DNA from 3 places in the Pseudomonas sp. CFBP 5748 genome. Region 1 is predicted to be linked to each of the others. Evidence: predicted binding sites of a transcription regulator. Region 1 holds the regulator's gene; each other region holds the start of a gene.
What was found. The regulator FliA, encoded in region 1, starts transcription of late flagellar genes. The targets are predictions, from matches to a motif close to CTAAAGTTTNNNNNNNNNNNGCCGNTAA.
Positions count from the first base shown of each region.

Region 2: ACWNZ1_RS16220 (flagellar protein MotY) is a predicted target of FliA. The motif match lies at 2,552-2,579, and genes of this name have one in related genera.
Region 3: ACWNZ1_RS18140 (methyl-accepting chemotaxis protein) is a predicted target of FliA. The motif match lies at 1,594-1,621, and genes of this name have one in related genera.

Region 1 covers NZ_JBSPTN010000001.1:246,207-251,958, forward strand. Annotated here, with positions in the region: gene flhA (flagellar biosynthesis protein FlhA) at 1-683, shown strand, start outside; gene flhF (flagellar biosynthesis protein FlhF) at 695-2,050, shown strand; gene fleN (flagellar synthesis regulator FleN) at 2,167-2,997, shown strand; gene fliA (RNA polymerase sigma factor FliA) at 2,994-3,737, shown strand; gene ACWNZ1_RS01205 (chemotaxis response regulator CheY) at 3,903-4,274, shown strand; gene ACWNZ1_RS01210 (protein phosphatase CheZ) at 4,293-5,078, shown strand; gene ACWNZ1_RS01215 (chemotaxis protein CheA) at 5,109-5,752, shown strand, end outside.
Region 2 covers NZ_JBSPTN010000006.1:271,455-277,206, reverse strand. Annotated here, with positions in the region: gene ACWNZ1_RS16230 (hypothetical protein) at 1-42, shown strand, start outside; gene ACWNZ1_RS16225 (argininosuccinate synthase) at 129-1,346, opposite strand; gene ACWNZ1_RS16220 (flagellar protein MotY) at 1,475-2,455, opposite strand; gene pyrC (dihydroorotase) at 2,647-3,693, shown strand; gene rnt (ribonuclease T) at 3,690-4,367, shown strand; gene ACWNZ1_RS16205 (peroxiredoxin) at 4,553-5,155, opposite strand; gene ACWNZ1_RS16200 (bacterioferritin-associated ferredoxin) at 5,473-5,691, shown strand.
Region 3 covers NZ_JBSPTN010000007.1:226,984-232,735, reverse strand. Annotated here, with positions in the region: gene ACWNZ1_RS18145 (methyl-accepting chemotaxis protein) at 1-1,525, shown strand, start outside; gene ACWNZ1_RS18140 (methyl-accepting chemotaxis protein) at 1,663-3,567, shown strand; gene ACWNZ1_RS18135 (ABC-2 family transporter protein) at 3,709-4,479, opposite strand; gene ACWNZ1_RS18130 (ABC-2 family transporter protein) at 4,480-5,202, opposite strand; gene ACWNZ1_RS18125 (ABC transporter ATP-binding protein) at 5,272-5,752, opposite strand, start outside.

The DNA.
Region 1 (5,752 bases):
CCCAGTCCCTCGGTTACACCGTGGTGGACGCCAGCACTGTGGTGGCGACCCACTTGAATCAGATTCTGTACAAGCACTCCAGTGAGCTGATCGGTCACGAAGAAGTCCAGCAACTCCTGCAAGTACTGGCTAAAGGCTCGCCGAAGCTGGCTGAAGAGCTGGTGCCGGGCGTGGTTTCGTTGTCGCAGTTGCTCAAGGTGTTGCAGGCGCTGTTGGCCGAACAGGTGCCCGTGCGTGACATTCGCAGTATTGCCGAGGCTATCGCCAACAACGCATCCAAGAGTCAAGATACCGCCGCCTTGGTGGCTGCGGTTCGGGTCGGCGTATCCCGCGCAATCGTCCAAAGCATTGTAGGCACTGAGTCTGAGCTGCCTGTGATCACTCTGGAGCCAAGGTTGGAACAGATATTGCTCAATAGTCTGCAGAAGGCAGGACAAGGCTCGGAAGAGGGCGTTCTGCTGGAGCCAAGCATGGCCGAGAAGCTGCAGCGTTCGTTGATTGATGCAGCCCAGCGGCAGGAGATGCAAGGCCAACCAGTGATCCTGCTGGTGGCCGGTCCGATTCGCGCGATGCTCTCGCGATTCGGTCGCCTCGCGGTCCCGGGGCTGCATGTGCTGGCGTACCAGGAAATACCGGACAACAAGCAAGTGACCATCGTTGCGACAGTAGGGCCCAACGGCTGAGGTAGTGGTTTATGCAAGTGAAGCGTTTTTTCGCCGCCGATATGCGTCAGGCCATGAAGCTGGTTCGTGACGAGTTGGGCGCTGAAGCAGCCATCATTGGCAATCGCCGGATCGCTGGCGGTGTCGAGTTAACGGCTGCCCTGGATTACAAGTTGTCGGCGCTGGCCCCACGCGTTCCGAACATGGAACTCGAGGATGAGCTGCGTAAGACTCAGTCGCGCATCGCCAGCGCCCAGGCCGAATTGAGCCTGCGCAGTAGCGAAGGCGAAGGTGTCGCAGGCAGCAATCGTCAATTGTTCGCCGGTCAGCCGCTCACCGCCGGCCTGCCGTTGACCGCGGCCGAGCCGCTGGTCGAGCAGGCCCAGGCCGAGCCGCGTCGTCCGGCCCCGGCCCCGGCGCAGGCCGCGCCAGCCAGGGGTGTTGACCCGCGTGCCCTGGACTCGATGCGCTTTGAACTCAACAGCCTGCGTGAACTGATGGAGGTTCAGCTCGGCTCCCTGGCCTGGAACCAGCTGCAAGGCAGCCGTCCGGCCCAGGCCAACCTCTGGCGTCGCCTGCAACGCATCGGCTTGTCCGGCCCGTTGTCCCGTGACCTGCTGGCGCTGATCAACGGTATCGAAGAGCCTCGCCAGGCCTGGCGCATGTTGCTGGCACACTTGGCGCGGATGATCGTCACGCCGGAAGTCGAGCCGCTGGAAGAGGGCGGGGTGATTGCGATGGTCGGCCCTGCCGGCATGGGCAAGACCACCACCCTGGCCAAGCTCGCCGCCCGTTATGTACTCAAGTACGGCGCCCAGAGCATCGCCCTGGTGAGCATGGACAGTTTCCGCATCGGCGCCCAGGAACAACTCAAGACCCTGGGCCGGATCCTCAATGTGTCGGTGACCCATGTGGATCCGGGCCAGTCCCTGGTCCAGGCGCTGGAACCGCTGCTGCGCAAACGCGTCGTGCTGATCGACACCGCCGGCCTGCAAGCCAGCGATCCGGCCCTGCGCATGCAGCTCGAAAGCCTGGCCGGGCGCGGTATCAAGTCAAAAAATTATCTCGTGTTGGCAACCACTAGCCAAAAGCAGGTTCTAACCGCCGCGTACCACAGCTACAAACGCTGCGGGCTGGCCGGCTGCATCCTGACTAAGCTGGACGAAACGGCAAGCCTGGGCGAGGTGCTGAGCCTGGCGATCGGTCATGAATTACCGGTGGCCTACCTGACCGACGGACCGCGGATCCCGGATGATTTGCATCTGCCGCGCCGTCATCAACTGGTCAGTCGTGCCGTGAGTGTGCAAATGCAGGAAGAACCCAGCGAAGAAGCCATGGCTGATATGTTCGCTGATATCTACCACAGCCCGACCAAGCAGGTCGGCTGAGGTAATCATGAATATTTTTTGTACCTACATCGATGGTCTGCCATGCATTGTTCCGAATGGGAACGCGCAGCCAGTAATGTGGCCTCCGTCTAAGTAAGACAAGGTAAAGAACGAACATGGGCAGCATGCATCCCGTACAGGTGATCGCGGTGACCGGCGGCAAAGGTGGCGTCGGGAAGACTAACGTGTCAGTGAACTTGTCCCTGGCTCTGGCAGAGCTTGGCCGACGGGTCATGCTGCTGGACGCCGACCTGGGCCTGGCGAACGTCGATGTGCTGTTGGGGCTCACGCCCAAACGCACGCTGGCGGACGTGATTGAAGGCCGCTGCGAACTGCGCGACGTGCTGCTGCAGGGGCCCGGCGGGATTCGTATCGTGCCGGCTGCCTCCGGCACCCAGAGCATGGTTCACCTGACCCCGGCCCAGCACGCGGGCCTGATCCAGGCCTTCAGCGACATCGGTGATAACCTCGATGTGCTGGTGATCGACACCGCTGCCGGTATCGGTGACTCGGTGGTCAGTTTCGTCCGCGCTGCCCAGGAAGTGCTCCTGGTGGTCTGCGACGAACCCACGTCCATCACCGACGCCTATGCCCTGATCAAGTTATTGAACCGTGACTACGGCATGAACCGCTTCCGTGTCCTGGCCAACATGGCCCAGAGCCCGCAGGAAGGTCGCAACCTGTTCGCCAAGTTGACAAAGGTCACGGATCGTTTCCTGGACGTCGCCCTACAATACGTCGGCGCTGTGCCCTACGACGAAAGCGTACGCAAGGCTGTCCAGAAGCAACGTGCGGTTTATGAAGCCTTTCCCCGTTCCAAATGTGCGCTGGCGTTCAAGGCTATCGCCCAGAAGGTTGATACCTGGCCACTGCCGGCCAACCCTCGCGGGCACCTGGAGTTTTTCGTCGAGCGTCTCGTGCAACAAACAGCAGGGCCCGTGCTATGACAGCCAGCGGTTACAACCATCTCTATAAAAAATCGGCACGGGACGCCCAATACGAACTGATCGAGCGTTACGCGCCACTGGTCAAGCGTATCGCCTACCACTTGCTGGCGCGGTTGCCGGCCAGTGTCCAGGTTGAGGACTTGATCCAGGCAGGCATGATCGGCCTGCTCGAAGTGTCGAACAAATACGACGCGAGCAAAGGCGCCAGTTTCGAAACGTATGCCGGTATTCGCATTCGTGGGGCGATGCTCGATGAGGTCCGCAAGGGCGATTGGGCACCGCGTTCGGTGCATCGCAACACCCGCATGGTCAGTGACGCGATCCGCGCTATTGAAGCTAAAACCGGGCGAGACGCTAAAGATCACGAGGTTGCGGCCGAACTCCAATTGAGTCTCGATGATTATTACGGGATTTTGAACGACACCTTGGGCAGCCGCCTGTTCAGTTTCGACGACCTGCTGCAGGACGGCGAACACGAAGGGCTGCACGAGGACGGCGCGAGTGCTCACATGGAGCCATCGCGTGACCTGGAAGATGAGCGTTTCCAGAGCGCGCTGGCGGATGCGATTGCCAATTTGCCGGAGCGTGAGCGACTGGTCTTGGCGCTGTACTACGACGAAGAGCTGAACCTCAAGGAAATCGGTGAGGTCCTGGGGGTCAGCGAATCGCGGGTCAGCCAGTTACACAGCCAGTGCGCGGCCCGTTTGCGGGGGCGTTTGGGGGAGTGGCGAGCGCGCTGACAGCTGTGTGGGAGCATTGCGAACGAGCTGGTCTGGCATGCGCTGCGCCAGTCTCCAACCGTGGTGCTCCAGGCCGTTGTCGAGTGTTGTGCCGGATTGATTGAAATGGCGCGTTCAGGTGCTGGGCGCGTTTAAGACTGCTTGGAGGTCGAATTGGACAAGAACATGAAAATCCTCATCGTTGATGACTTCTCAACGATGCGGCGGATCATAAAAAACCTGTTGCGTGACCTTGGGTTCACCAACACGGTCGAGGCTGACGATGGCACTACTGCCATTCCGGTCCTCAACAGCGGGAGCATCGACTTTCTGGTGACTGACTGGAACATGCCCGGCATGACCGGTATCGACTTGCTGCGCCATGTACGCGCCGACGAAAAACTCAAGCACCTTCCGGTGCTGATGGTGACTGCCGAAGCCAAGCGCGAGCAGATCATCGAAGCGGCCCAAGCCGGTGTGAACGGCTATGTGGTCAAACCCTTCACGGCCCAGGCGTTGAAAGAGAAGATCGAAAAAATCTTCGAACGCATCGGTTAACGGCGCCACGGGGGAGCTATGGACAACGAATCTTCAATGGGCGACTTCGAATCGACCCTGAAAAAACATGCCCGCGAACTGGTCGACAGCCTTGAAAAAGGCCGCTTTGGCGATGCGGTTCAAATGATCCATGAGCTCAACCAGACCCGTGACCGAGGTCTGTATCAGGAAGTGGGCAAGCTCACGCGTGAATTGCACAGCGCAATTGTCAATTTCCAGATCGACCCGCACATGCCGCAGGCCGAGGAAGTCTCGCAGATCACCGACGCTACCGAGCGTCTGGGTTATGTGGTCAAGCTGACCGAGGCCGCAGCCAACCGCACCATGGACTTGGTGGAGAGCGCAACGCCGCTGGTCAATGGCCTGAGCGAAGAAGCCCAGGCCTTGAGCACCGATTGGGGCCGGTTCATGCGTCGCGAAGTCGGCGCTGAAGAGTTTCGGGAGCTGGCCCGCCGGGTCGACGGTTTCCTGACGCGCAGCGGCACCGAGACCCGCGCCGTGGCAAGCAACCTCAACGACATTCTGCTGGCTCAGGACTATCAGGACTTGACCGGCCAAGTGATCAAGCGCGTGACCCAATTGGTCACCGAAGTTGAAAGCAATCTGCTCAAACTGGTGTTGATGGCCAGCCAGGTCGACCGCTTTGCAGGCATCGAACACGACCGTGAAGCGATACTTGCTGAAAAAGATCCACAAAAACATCTCTCGCAGGGTGAAGGTCCGCAGATTCATGCCGATAAAAGAGAAGACGTTATGTCCGGTCAGGACGATGTGGACGATTTGCTGTCCAGCCTTGGATTCTGAGTTTTAGCCCTGTTTTAGGAGCAGCCATTAATGAGCTTCGGCGCCGATGAAGAGATCCTTCAGGATTTCCTGGTTGAGGCCGGCGAGATTCTAGAGCAACTGTCTGAACAGCTGGTCGAGCTGGAAAGCCGACCAGATGATGCGGACTTGCTCAATGCAATTTTTCGCGGTTTCCACACTGTAAAAGGAGGCGCCGGCTTCCTCCAGCTCAATGAGTTGGTGGAGTGCTGCCACATTGCCGAAAACGTGTTCGACATCCTGCGCAAGGGTGAACGCCGCGTTGATTCGGAACTGATGGACGTGGTGCTCGAAGCGCTGGATGCGGTCAACGGCATGTTCAGTGAAGTGCGCGAGCGCTCGCCGATCACCGCTGCCACCCCTGAGTTGCTCGCCGCGCTGGCACGCCTGGCCGAGCCACAATCGGCTGACGAAGCCGCGCCGGTTGTCGAGGCGGTCGCTGAAGAACCGGTCGCCGAGGAATCGGGCGACATCACCGATAACGAATTTGAACAATTGCTGGACTCGCTGAACGCCGTCAAGGCTGAAGCCGCAGCCCCGGCAGTTCCCGCCCCCCCTGCGGCACCAAGCAGCGAGTCGACTGCCGCTGCCAGCGATGAAATCACTGACGACGAGTTCGAATCGTTGCTCGACCAGCTTCATGGCAAAGGCCAGTT
Region 2 (5,752 bases), on a different contig from region 1:
CGCGACAACGCAGACGGTGTACCGGACAGGCAGGAGGGGTGAGCGCTCAAGGAATAGCGCTGCACAACAGGAGGGAGCCACAAACAAAAACGGCCTGCTCATGGCAGGCCGTTTTCATATCGCCAGGGTCAGAACAGCTTGCGACCCTTGTTCGCCGCAATACGCATGCGCAGGGCGTTGAGCTTGATGAAACCGGCTGCGTCGGCCTGGTTGTAAGCGCCACCGTCTTCTTCGAAGGTCGCGATGTTGGCATCGAACAACGACTCATCGGACTTGCGACCGGTAACGATCACGTTGCCTTTGTACAGCTTCAGGCGTACCACACCGTTCACGTGGGCCTGGGAGGCGTCGATCATCTGCTGCAGCATCAGACGCTCAGGGCTCCACCAGTAACCGGTGTAGATCAGGCTGGCGTACTTGGGCATCAGCTCGTCTTTAAGGTGAGCCACTTCGCGGTCCAGGGTGATCGATTCGATCGCCCGGTGAGCGCGCAGCATGATGGTGCCGCCCGGGGTTTCGTAGCAACCACGGGACTTCATGCCGACATAGCGGTTCTCGACGATGTCCAGACGGCCGATGCCGTGTTCGCCACCGATGCGGTTCAGGGTCGCCAGCACGGTGGCCGGGCTCATTTCCACGCCGTCCAGGGCAACGATATCGCCGTTGCGATAGGTCAGTTCCAGGTATTGCGGGGTATCAGGAGCTTTCTCCGGGGAGACCGTCCAGCGCCACATGTCTTCTTCGTGCTCGGTCCAGGTGTCTTCCAGCACGCCGCCTTCATAGGAGATGTGCAGCAGGTTGGCATCCATCGAGTACGGGGATTTCTTCTTGCCGTGACGCTCGATCGGGATCGCGTGCTTCTCGGCGTAGTCCATCAGCTTTTCACGGGACAGCAAGTCCCACTCACGCCAAGGGGCGATGACTTTCACGCCCGGCTTGAGAGCATAGGCGCCCAGCTCGAAACGCACCTGGTCGTTGCCTTTGCCGGTGGCGCCATGGGAAATGGCGTCGGCGCCGGTTTCATTGGCGATTTCGATCAGGCGCTTGGCGATCAACGGACGGGCGATAGACGTACCCAGCAGGTACTCGCCTTCGTAAACGGTGTTGGCGCGGAACATCGGGAACACGAAGTCGCGGACGAACTCTTCGCGCAGGTCATCGATGTAGATCTCTTTGACGCCCATGGCCTGAGCCTTGGCGCGTGCAGGTTCGACTTCTTCGCCCTGCCCCAGGTCTGCGGTGAAGGTCACCACTTCGCAGTTATAAGTGTCCTGCAGCCACTTGAGGATCACCGAAGTGTCCAGGCCGCCGGAATACGCCAGAACGACCTTGTTTACGTCCGCCATGCCATCACTCCACGGGTTGTACGGAAAGCCGGGAAGTCTAACGTCCAATGCGGATAATTTACAGGGGCGCGACAGCTTATGACGACGAAGCGACAGATTATGTCGACCGCGCGACGATCAACCCGGGATCAGGACGTCCGCGCAGCGGCGGGAGCGGCCGTAGGGATCGGTGCCTTGGCCGGAGCGGCGGCCGGCGCCGGGACCTTGGCTGGAGCCACAGCGGGCGCTGGCTGCGGTGCGGGTGCCGGTGCTTCAACCGGCGCCCCACGCTCCAGGCGCACGACCACGCGACGGTTCTTGGCCCGGTTGGCGGCGTTGGTATTGGACACCAGGGGATAACGCTCGCCATGGAACCGCAGGGTGATCTGTGACTCCTGGAAACCATTGGCCTTGAAGAAGTCCTGGACCGCCAGGGCGCGGCGACGCGACAGTTCACGGTTGGTCAGACGGTTGCCGCTATTGTCAGAGTGACCGTCGAGCTCGACACGATTAACGCTCGGGTCGGCCTTGATGAAGTCGAGCATCACCTGCAACTGGGCCTTGGCCTGAGCATCGAGCTCGACCCCTTCGCCGGGGAAACCGATCTGGGTTTGCTTGATCTGCTCGAAATTCTTCGGTAACAGTTTCGCCACGCAGCCTTGATAGTCACTGAAGGCCTTATTGAAGCGCACCGGCAACAATCGGACTTCCGAGACCCGCCCGTCCTCGGTGTTGCGTCGCACCACAGGGCTGCGCCCGTCCATCAGCCCACTGATCAAGCGACCTGCCTGGATCTGGGAGCTGTTGAACAAGACATCGCCACTGCCAATCCTGACCGAGCCCAGGTTGATGTCGCCGCGCCCCGGTTGCCATGGCGCCGCAGCCGCCAGCAAGGTCGCCGAACCGCCACCGAGCATCGGGTTATAGGCCTTGAGCCTGAATGTGGCCTGCTCGCCCGCCCGACGCACGAACTCGCCGCTGCCGAAATCGGTGATCGGCTGGCTCAGCCGACACTCGAACTTGTCGCCTTCGACCGTCCACTCAATGCTCTCCAGGCGGGTCTGGAAAGTGAGCGCCATGGCGGGAAGGCTGGCAAACACACTGAGCAAGGCTAGATAACGCTGGCGCACGGGAGGCTCCACTGACTTTTATACAAAGATCGACACATGCCGAGGGCATGACGCCTGTCCGGGGCACTGCACGGATTCGTGGCACACCTGTAGGAGCTATCGGTAAGTTGCGGCAGAACTTGATAGCGGGTGCCTGAATCGGTCTTTTCCGGTAGCATTCCCCAGAGTTTGACCCGCCTGGAAGCCCCCCAATGTCCGACCGCCTGACCCTGCTGCGTCCCGACGACTGGCATATTCATCTTCGCGATGGTGCTGTGTTGACCCATACCGTCGCCGATGTCGCGCGCACCTTCGGGCGCGCAATCATCATGCCTAACCTGGTTCCGCCCGTGCGCAACGCCACCGAGGCCGACGGCTACCGCCAGCGTATCCTCGCCGCACGACCGGCCGGCAGCCGCTTCGAACCGCTGATGGTGCTTTACCTCACCGATCGCACCCAGCCCGAAGAGATCCGCGACGCCAAGGCCAGTGGCTTTGTGCACGCCGCCAAGCTGTATCCGGCCGGCGCCACCACTAACTCTGATTCCGGCGTCACCAGCATCGACAAGATTTTCCCGGCGCTGGAGGCCATGGCCGAAGTCGGGATGCCTTTGTTGATCCATGGTGAAGTCACCCGGGGCGACGTCGACGTGTTCGACCGCGAGAAAATCTTCATCGACGAGCACATGCGCCGCGTCGTGGAGCGTTTCCCGACACTCAAGGTGGTGTTCGAACACATCACCACCGGTGATGCCGTGCAGTTCGTCAACGAGGCCCCGGCCAACGTTGGCGCGACCATTACCGCCCATCACCTGCTGTACAACCGCAACCACATGCTGGTGGGCGGGATTCGGCCGCACTTCTATTGCCTGCCGATCCTCAAGCGCAACACTCACCAGGAAGCTCTGCTCGACGCCGCCACCAGCGGCAGCGCCAAGTTTTTCCTCGGCACGGACTCGGCGCCCCACGCCCGCCATGCCAAGGAAGCCGCCTGCGGTTGCGCCGGCTGCTACACCGCCTATGCCGCCATAGAGATGTACGCCGAGGCGTTCGAGCAGCGCAATGCGCTGGACAAGCTCGAAGGCTTCGCCAGCCTGCACGGCCCGCAGTTCTATGGCCTGCCCGTGAACACCGATCGTATTACCCTGGTCCGCGACGAATGGACCGCCCCCGCCAGCCTGCCCTTCGGCGAGCTGACTGTCATCCCGCTGCGCGCCGGTGAAAAACTGCGCTGGCGCCTGCTGGAGGAAAACGCGTGAGTGAAGATCATTTCGACGACGAACAGGACGGCAATGGTGGTTCGGGCGGTGCTCGCCACCCCATGGCCGCCCGGTTCCGGGGTTATCTGCCGGTCGTCGTCGACGTAGAAACCGGTGGTTTCAATTCCGCCACCGACGCCTTGCTGGAAATCGCCGCGACCACCATCGGCATGGACGAAAAAGGCTTTGTGTTCCCTGACCACACCTATTTCTTCCGCGTCGAACCGTTCGAAGGCGCCAACATTGAAGCCGCAGCCCTGGAATTCACCGGGATCAAGCTCGATCACCCATTGCGCATGGCGGTGAGTGAAGAGACCGCCCTGACCGACATTTTCCGTGGCGTGCGCAAGGCGCTGAAGGCCAACGGTTGCAAGCGAGCGATCCTGGTCGGCCATAACAGCAGCTTCGACCTGGGTTTCCTCAACGCCGCCGTCGCGCGCATGGACATGAAGCGCAACCCGTTCCACCCGTTCTCCAGCTTCGACACGGCAACCCTGGCTGGCCTGGCGTATGGCCAGACCGTACTGGCCAAGGCCTGCCAGGCGGCCGACATCGATTTTGATGGCCGTGAAGCCCACTCGGCCCGTTACGACACCGAGAAAACGGCGGAGCTGTTCTGCGGCATCGTCAACCGCTGGAAACAGATGGGTGGCTGGCAGGATTTCGACGACTGACATCGGCCTGGCTCTTTGTGGCGAGGGAGCTTGCTCCCGCTGGGTGGCGCAGCCGCCCCAAGATTTTGTGAGCGCTACGCACTCAAGCGGGAGCAAGCTCCCTCGCCACGGGATCCATGCTCCGCCTAGAAACACCCATAAAAAAACCGGCCCTATCGAGGGCCGGTTTTTTATGCCTGTTGCGCTTACAGCTTGTCGCTGTGCTCGCCCAGGTAAGCGGCAACGCCTTCAGGGGATGCAGTCATACCCTTGTCGCCTTTCTTCCAGTTGGCCGGGCAGACTTCGCCGTGCTCTTCGTGGAATTGCAGCGCGTCGACCAGACGGATCAGCTCTTCCATGTTACGGCCCAGCGGCAGGTCGTTGATGATCTGCGAACGGACAACGCCTTTGTCGTCGATCAGGAACGCGCCACGGAAAGCCACGCCGCCTTCGGACTCAACGTCGTAGGCCTTGGCGATTTCGTGCTTCATGTCGGCAGCCATGGTGTATTTCACCTGGCCGATACCGCCAGCGTTGATAGCCGTGTTGCGCCAGGCGTTGTGGGTGAAATGCGAGTCGATCGAAACAGCAACCACTTCAACGTTGCGGGCCTTGAAGTCGTCCATGCGGTGATCCAGTGCGATCAGCTCGGACGGGCAGACGAAGGTGAAGTCCAGCGGGTAGAAGAACACCAGGCCGTATTTGCCTTTGATGGCCGAGGACAGGGTGAAGCTGTCGACGATTTCGCCGTTGCCGAGCACGGCCGGGACGGTGAAGTCAGGGGCTTGTTTGCCTACGAGTACGCTCATTGGATATCTCCTGGTGTAGTAACGTGAAAAACAAGGTCCGCGCCAGCCTGCCACCCTCAGGCGACAGCCCTGTGACACGAACCCGCTTTGCAAGGGCCGACCATCATACACCGCGAATTTGGGCTGTCTTCAACGGTTTTTCGGCGGTACAGAAAAATCTCTGTAGCACTTGATGACACCTCAATGGCCTCGGGCAAAAACCGTTCGTCAGCCAGGCGCCGCTCTGGCACAAGGGTTTAAGAAACCACTTTGACAATCATTCTCGTTAACATTAAGATCCGTCTCAATTGAGTCACAACCAGCGACGGTTCTTGCTTATGTACGTATGCCTCTGCACTGGCGTCACCGACGGACAAATCCGCGAAGCGATCTATGAAGGTTGCTGCAGCTATCGCGAAGTCCGCCAGGCCACCGGCGTAGCCAGCCAATGCGGCAAATGTGCCTGCCTGGCCAAGGAAGTGGTCCGTGAGACCCTCGCCAAAGTGCAAACGGCACAGGCTTCTATTCCTTATCCGGTAGAATTTACTGCCGCTTAAATCCAGCTTTCTAAAGAACCGGACTCAATGTCCGGTTTTTTTATGCCTGTAAATCAATTGC
Region 3 (5,752 bases), on a different contig from region 1:
CAGTCGTGAGGATGCGCGCAGCAAATTGGGCGCCAACGCCGATAACGCCGTGGCCCGCGTCGCCAACGTTGAAAACGCCATTCGGCAAAGCGACAACGTTGCTCAGTTCGACAGCGTGGTAAACCTGAGCAAGGCAATCCAGCAAGCCCGCTATCAGGTTCGCGGCTATACCTACAGCGGCAAGGCCGAGGCCGAGCAACCGGCCCTGGATGCCATCGATAACGCGTTGAAAACCCTCGGCAGCCTGCCGGCCCAACTGCCCGATGAGCACGCCGCCAACCTGCAACAGGCCAGCGAATCGTTCAAGACCTATCGTGCTGCGGTCAGCCAGTTCCATGACGCCCAGACCGCCAACGCTGCCGCCATCAAGCGCATGTCCGACCTGGGGGTTGTGCTACGCGAGGCCAGCGGAAACCTCACCCTGTCCCAGACGGCCGTGCGCGACCATGATGCAACCCAAGCCAACATTTTCCTCATCTCGGCCGCCGCGCTGGCCCTGCTGTTCGGGGTGATCGCAGCCATGGCGATCACCCGACAGATCGTCAACCCGCTGGAGCAGACCCTCAAGGTCGCCGAGCGCGTGGCGGCAGGTGACTTGACCCACAACCTCAGTTCCGAGCGCCGCGACGAACTGGGCCAACTGCAACGTGCCATGCAGAGCATGACCGTGGGCCTGCGCCAATTGATCGGCGGCATCAGCGAAAGCGTCACGCAAATCGCCAGCGCCGCCGAACAGCTCTCGGCCGTCACCGAACAGACCAGCGCCGGGGTCAACAGCCAGAAAGTGGAAACCGACCAGGTCGCCACTGCCATGCACGAAATGACCGCCACAGTGCAGGAAGTGGCACGTAATGCCGAGGAAGCCTCCGAAGCGGCCGTCGCCGCTGACCAACAAGCTCGCGAAGGCGAAAAAGTGGTGGGCGAAGCCATCGCCCAGATCGAACGCCTGTCCAAGGAAGTGGGCAACTCCACCGAAGCGATGGGTCATCTCAAACGCGAAAGCGACAAGATCGGCAGCGTGCTGGACGTGATCAAGTCCGTGGCCCAACAAACCAACCTGCTGGCTCTCAACGCGGCCATCGAGGCGGCTCGTGCCGGTGAAGCCGGGCGTGGTTTTGCGGTGGTGGCCGACGAGGTGCGCAGCCTGGCCCAGCGTACCCAGAAGTCCACCGAAGAAATCGAAGCGCTGATCGGCAGCCTGCAATCGGGCACCGAACAAGTCGCGACCACCCTGGACAACAGCCGCAACCTGACCGACAGCAGTGTCGAACTGACCCGCCGCGCCGGCGGGTCACTGGAAAACATCACCCGCACGGTCTCGGCCATCCAGTCGATGAACCAACAGATCGCCGCCGCGGCCGAGCAACAGAGCGCCGTGGCCGAAGAGATCAACCGCAGTGTCGTGAATGTTCGCGATGTGTCCGAACAGACCGCGGCATCCAGTGAAGAAACCGCCGCCTCCAGCGCCGAACTGGCGCGGCTGGGGATTCATCTGCAGACGCTGGTAGGACGTTTCAAAGTCTAAGCACCGAAAAAGCGGCAACACGTGGCGAGGCAGCTTGCTCGCGACGCAAAGCAACTGACGCCTATTCACTACAGATCCCTTCCAACCGGTCGATATAGCTCCCAGCATATAAACTCAACGCTGCAGGGAGTAACGGCATGTTCCGATGGCTAGGTAACGTAGGCGTCAATCGAAAACTTGGTTTCGGCTTCGGCCTGGTGCTGTTCCTGACCGTGATGATCGCCTTCACCGGCTGGAGCGGCTTGGGTAACGTGATCAGCCGTGGCGACAAACTGGGGTTCATTGCCAGCCTGAACGATTTGACCAAGGACTTGCGCCTCGCCCGCATGGACTACTACACCACACGGGGCGAGAACGGCCCGCAGCAAGTCAACGACCTGCTCGGCAAACTCGAAGCTGGGCTCCAGACCGCTCGCCAACTGATCGAGCAACCAGCCGATGTAGCGCTGATCGACAAGCAATTGGCCGCCGTCGCCGAGTACAAAAGCGCCTTCGCCGAGATGACCCGCGCCACCGTGAGCCGTGAAGATGCCCGCAGCAAACTTGGCGCCAGTGCCGACAACGCCGTGGCCCGCGTCGCTGAAGTGGAGAAATCGCTACTGCAAGGCGACAGCGTCGCCCAGTTCAACAGCGTTGTGACCCTGAGCAAGGCGGTCCAGCAAGCGCGCTATCAAGTTCGCGGCTACACCTACAGTGGCAAAAGCGAAGCCCAGCAACCGGCTCTCGAGGCCATCGACACGGTCCTCAAACTGCTCGCCCGCTTGCCGGAGCAGGTACCCGAGGAGCACGCCGCCAACCTGCAACAGGCCAACGACTCGATCAACGCCTACCGCGCAGCGGTCAGTCAATTCCGTGACTCCCAGATCGACAATGCCGCTGCACTCAAGCGCATGACAGAACAAGGCGACGTGTTGCTCGACGCCAGCCAAAAGCTGACAGTGTCCCAGACGGCCGTTCGCGACCACGACGCAGCCAAGGCCAAGACCTTCCTGGCATCGGCTGCCGTGCTCGCGTTGCTGTTCGGTGTCATCGCGGCCTTGGTCATCACCCGGCAGATCGTCGGCCCCCTGGGCCAGACCCTCAAGATCGCCGAACGTGTGGCGGCGGGCGACTTGACCCACAACCTCAACTCCGACCGCCGCGACGAACTGGGCCAGCTACAGCGCGCCATGCAGAGCATGACCGTGGGCCTGCGGCAATTGATCGGCGGCATCAGCGAGGGCGTCACGCAAATCGCCAGCGCCGCCGAGCAACTCTCTGCAGTCACCGAACAGACCAGCGCCGGGGTCAACAGCCAGAAAGTGGAAACCGACCAGGTCGCCACCGCCATGCACGAAATGACCGCCACGGTGCAGGAAGTGGCCCGCAATGCCGAAGAAGCCTCCGAGGCCGCAGCCGCTGCCGATGCCCAGGCGCGCGAAGGCGACAAGGTGGTCGGAGAAGCGATTGCCCAGATCGAACGCCTGGCACTCGAAGTCGGTAACTCCACCACCGCCATGGGCGATCTGAAGCGAGAAAGCGACAAGATCGGCAGTGTGCTGGATGTGATCAAATCCGTCGCCCAGCAAACCAACCTGCTGGCCCTCAACGCCGCCATCGAGGCGGCCCGGGCCGGTGAAGCCGGTCGTGGTTTCGCCGTGGTGGCCGACGAGGTTCGCAGCCTGGCCCAGCGCACTCAGAAGTCCACTGAAGAAATCGAGCAACTGATCGTCGGCCTGCAATCAGGCACCGAACAGGTCGCGACCACGCTGGACAACAGCCGCAACTTGACCGACAGCAGCGTCGAACTGACCCGTCGCGCCGGAGGCTCGTTGGAAAACATCACCCGTACCGTCTCGGCGATCCAGTCGATGAACCAACAGATCGCCGCCGCCGCCGAGCAGCAGAGTGCCGTGGCCGAAGAGATCAACCGCAGTGTGCTGAATGTACGTGATGTGTCGGAGCAAACGGCGTCGTCCAGTGAAGAGACTGCCGCTTCGAGCGCTGAACTGGCGCGGTTGGGGGTTCATTTGCAGACGTTGGTGGGGCGGTTCAGGGTTTAACCTGCATCCCGAGCCTCTGAAGCCGAAGACGTTCTGGCGAGGGAGCTTGCTCCCTCGCCATGAGTTTATCCCCCTCCCTTTAAATGAACAGTACCGCCCTCCTTGAAGAAGGCCTATTGATCTCGTCGCTGGTTCTTTATTTCATCCCCCCACACTATCGAAACGATTAAATAACCCGTAGACGACTTTAATAGCCAAACACAGGGCAATTATCACTGCAAAAAAATAAATCAAAACAAATGGAGTCAACCCGTTATATAACCCATCCAATGCAACGGATGCGAATACAATCATAGGCAAAGTCGCAACAAAAAAGTACAGGACCACTTTCGAATAAAAAGCCGCTGGTAACAACGCAAATGTAAAAATGGATGAATGTATATAATCAACGGGCAAGTCTCGCTGCGTGATAAAGGAAAACGAGTTCAAGGTCAAAATAAAAGCAATACTTGCCAGCACGCCAACCACCAGACAAACAATATACACAAGCGTATTAACAGCGCTCATCAAAAAAGGTTCAAAGTTGATTTTCCCCGAGAGAACAAAGAAAACGATCAACAACAAAGCCACCCATAAGTAATACACCTGACACCATCTAAACAATATCAGCACAAACAAGTTAACAGGCCGCACCAAAAGTACATCGACCCTTCCCTGAGTAAGCTGTCGAAAAAAACCGGCGATGGCTGAGCTGAAAAAACTCACCAACAAGCCTCCTAATGCGTACGTCATGAAAAAAATAAGAAACCAGTTAATACCGACCTCTTCAGTGATCACAAACGAACTTATTACGTCAAAAAAAACGAACTGCAAACCGTATAGCATGAGCAGCGCCAAGACCCCACCAAACAAATTAACTTTATAGCGAGCCTCTTCTTTTACAGCATTTCCAAGCAACGCCAGAATATGCATTTAACCTCCGGCTCCCGAGTATCTGTTAGTGGCGTACCTAAATGTAACTTTGCAAGCCAGCCACACCACGACCGACCAGAAAACATAAAGACACAGAAGTTCCACAAGCAAGGCATTGCTTGGGCGTAACAAAAACTCCGCTGGACCACTGATTATCAGCCGAAAAGGATTATATTTCATTAAAGGCTGCAGATAATCCGGCCAATAAGCGATAGGCAATAGCGTGCCACCGATCACGCTGGCCAAGATAACCTGAAAAGCAAGCGTCATATCGGGTCGAGTTAACCAAAACGTCGACAATGACATCAAAAAGCCCAGCAAGAAACAAAAGAGCAAATTAACCAAGCTCAGCACGACAAATCCAAGAACACCTGTCCACTCCCCTCCCGTAACCATTACAAAAACTGAAATAATCAGAACAGGAATATAGTAGAGAACACTTTCACCAAAGAAGACAAATAAATTGTACGTAAAATAACTAATCGGCTTTATAAATATCCCCTCTAGCCGGCCTTCATGCACATGGGTTGAGACTCTTACAATCAGATCGTAGGCATTGTTCAATCGATTGAGAGCCAACACCGCAACATAATAGAGGTAGGTTTCTTCCAAGGTATATTCAGGCAATGCACCGGCGCGCTCGCCTGTATAAACAAAGCGCCAGATAGCAAACTGTATAAAGAAAGGCACCCCGGTGGCGATTACCAAGTCGGTAATTAACATGGACCGGTCCCTATACACCGAAAGCAAACCGGCCTGCATAAGCTTTAAATAAGCAACACTGTTCACAACTCACTCACCCGACCAGGTCTTGAAAAGATTAACTACATTATTTTCAAAATCCACAGGGGAGACCTCCAAATCGTAAACCCCCTCTCGAAACATCTCAAAAATCGAACTCAAAGAGGCCTTGGGGACAAGGTAAGTCGCCTGATGGGCGCCATCGTTAAGAACACTTATATTCGAAAATCTGCCGATGATCTCCTTAAACTCCAACAGCCCCCGCTCGCTCCAAGCGGGGTCTTGCGTACTGACAGTCAACTTTATATTCGCTTTAAAATTCGCACTTAGTTCGCGCATGGAGCCATCAAAACGTATTTTCCCTTTATCAATAATAATCGCATCGTCGCAGCAGGATTCGATATCGCCCAAATCGTGACTTGTAAGAAAGACTGATAGATTATCTTCCTTTCTTTTATAATTCAGATATCTACGGATCTCATATTTAGACGTAACATCCAGCCCAACCGTCGGCTCATCCAAAAAAATCAAC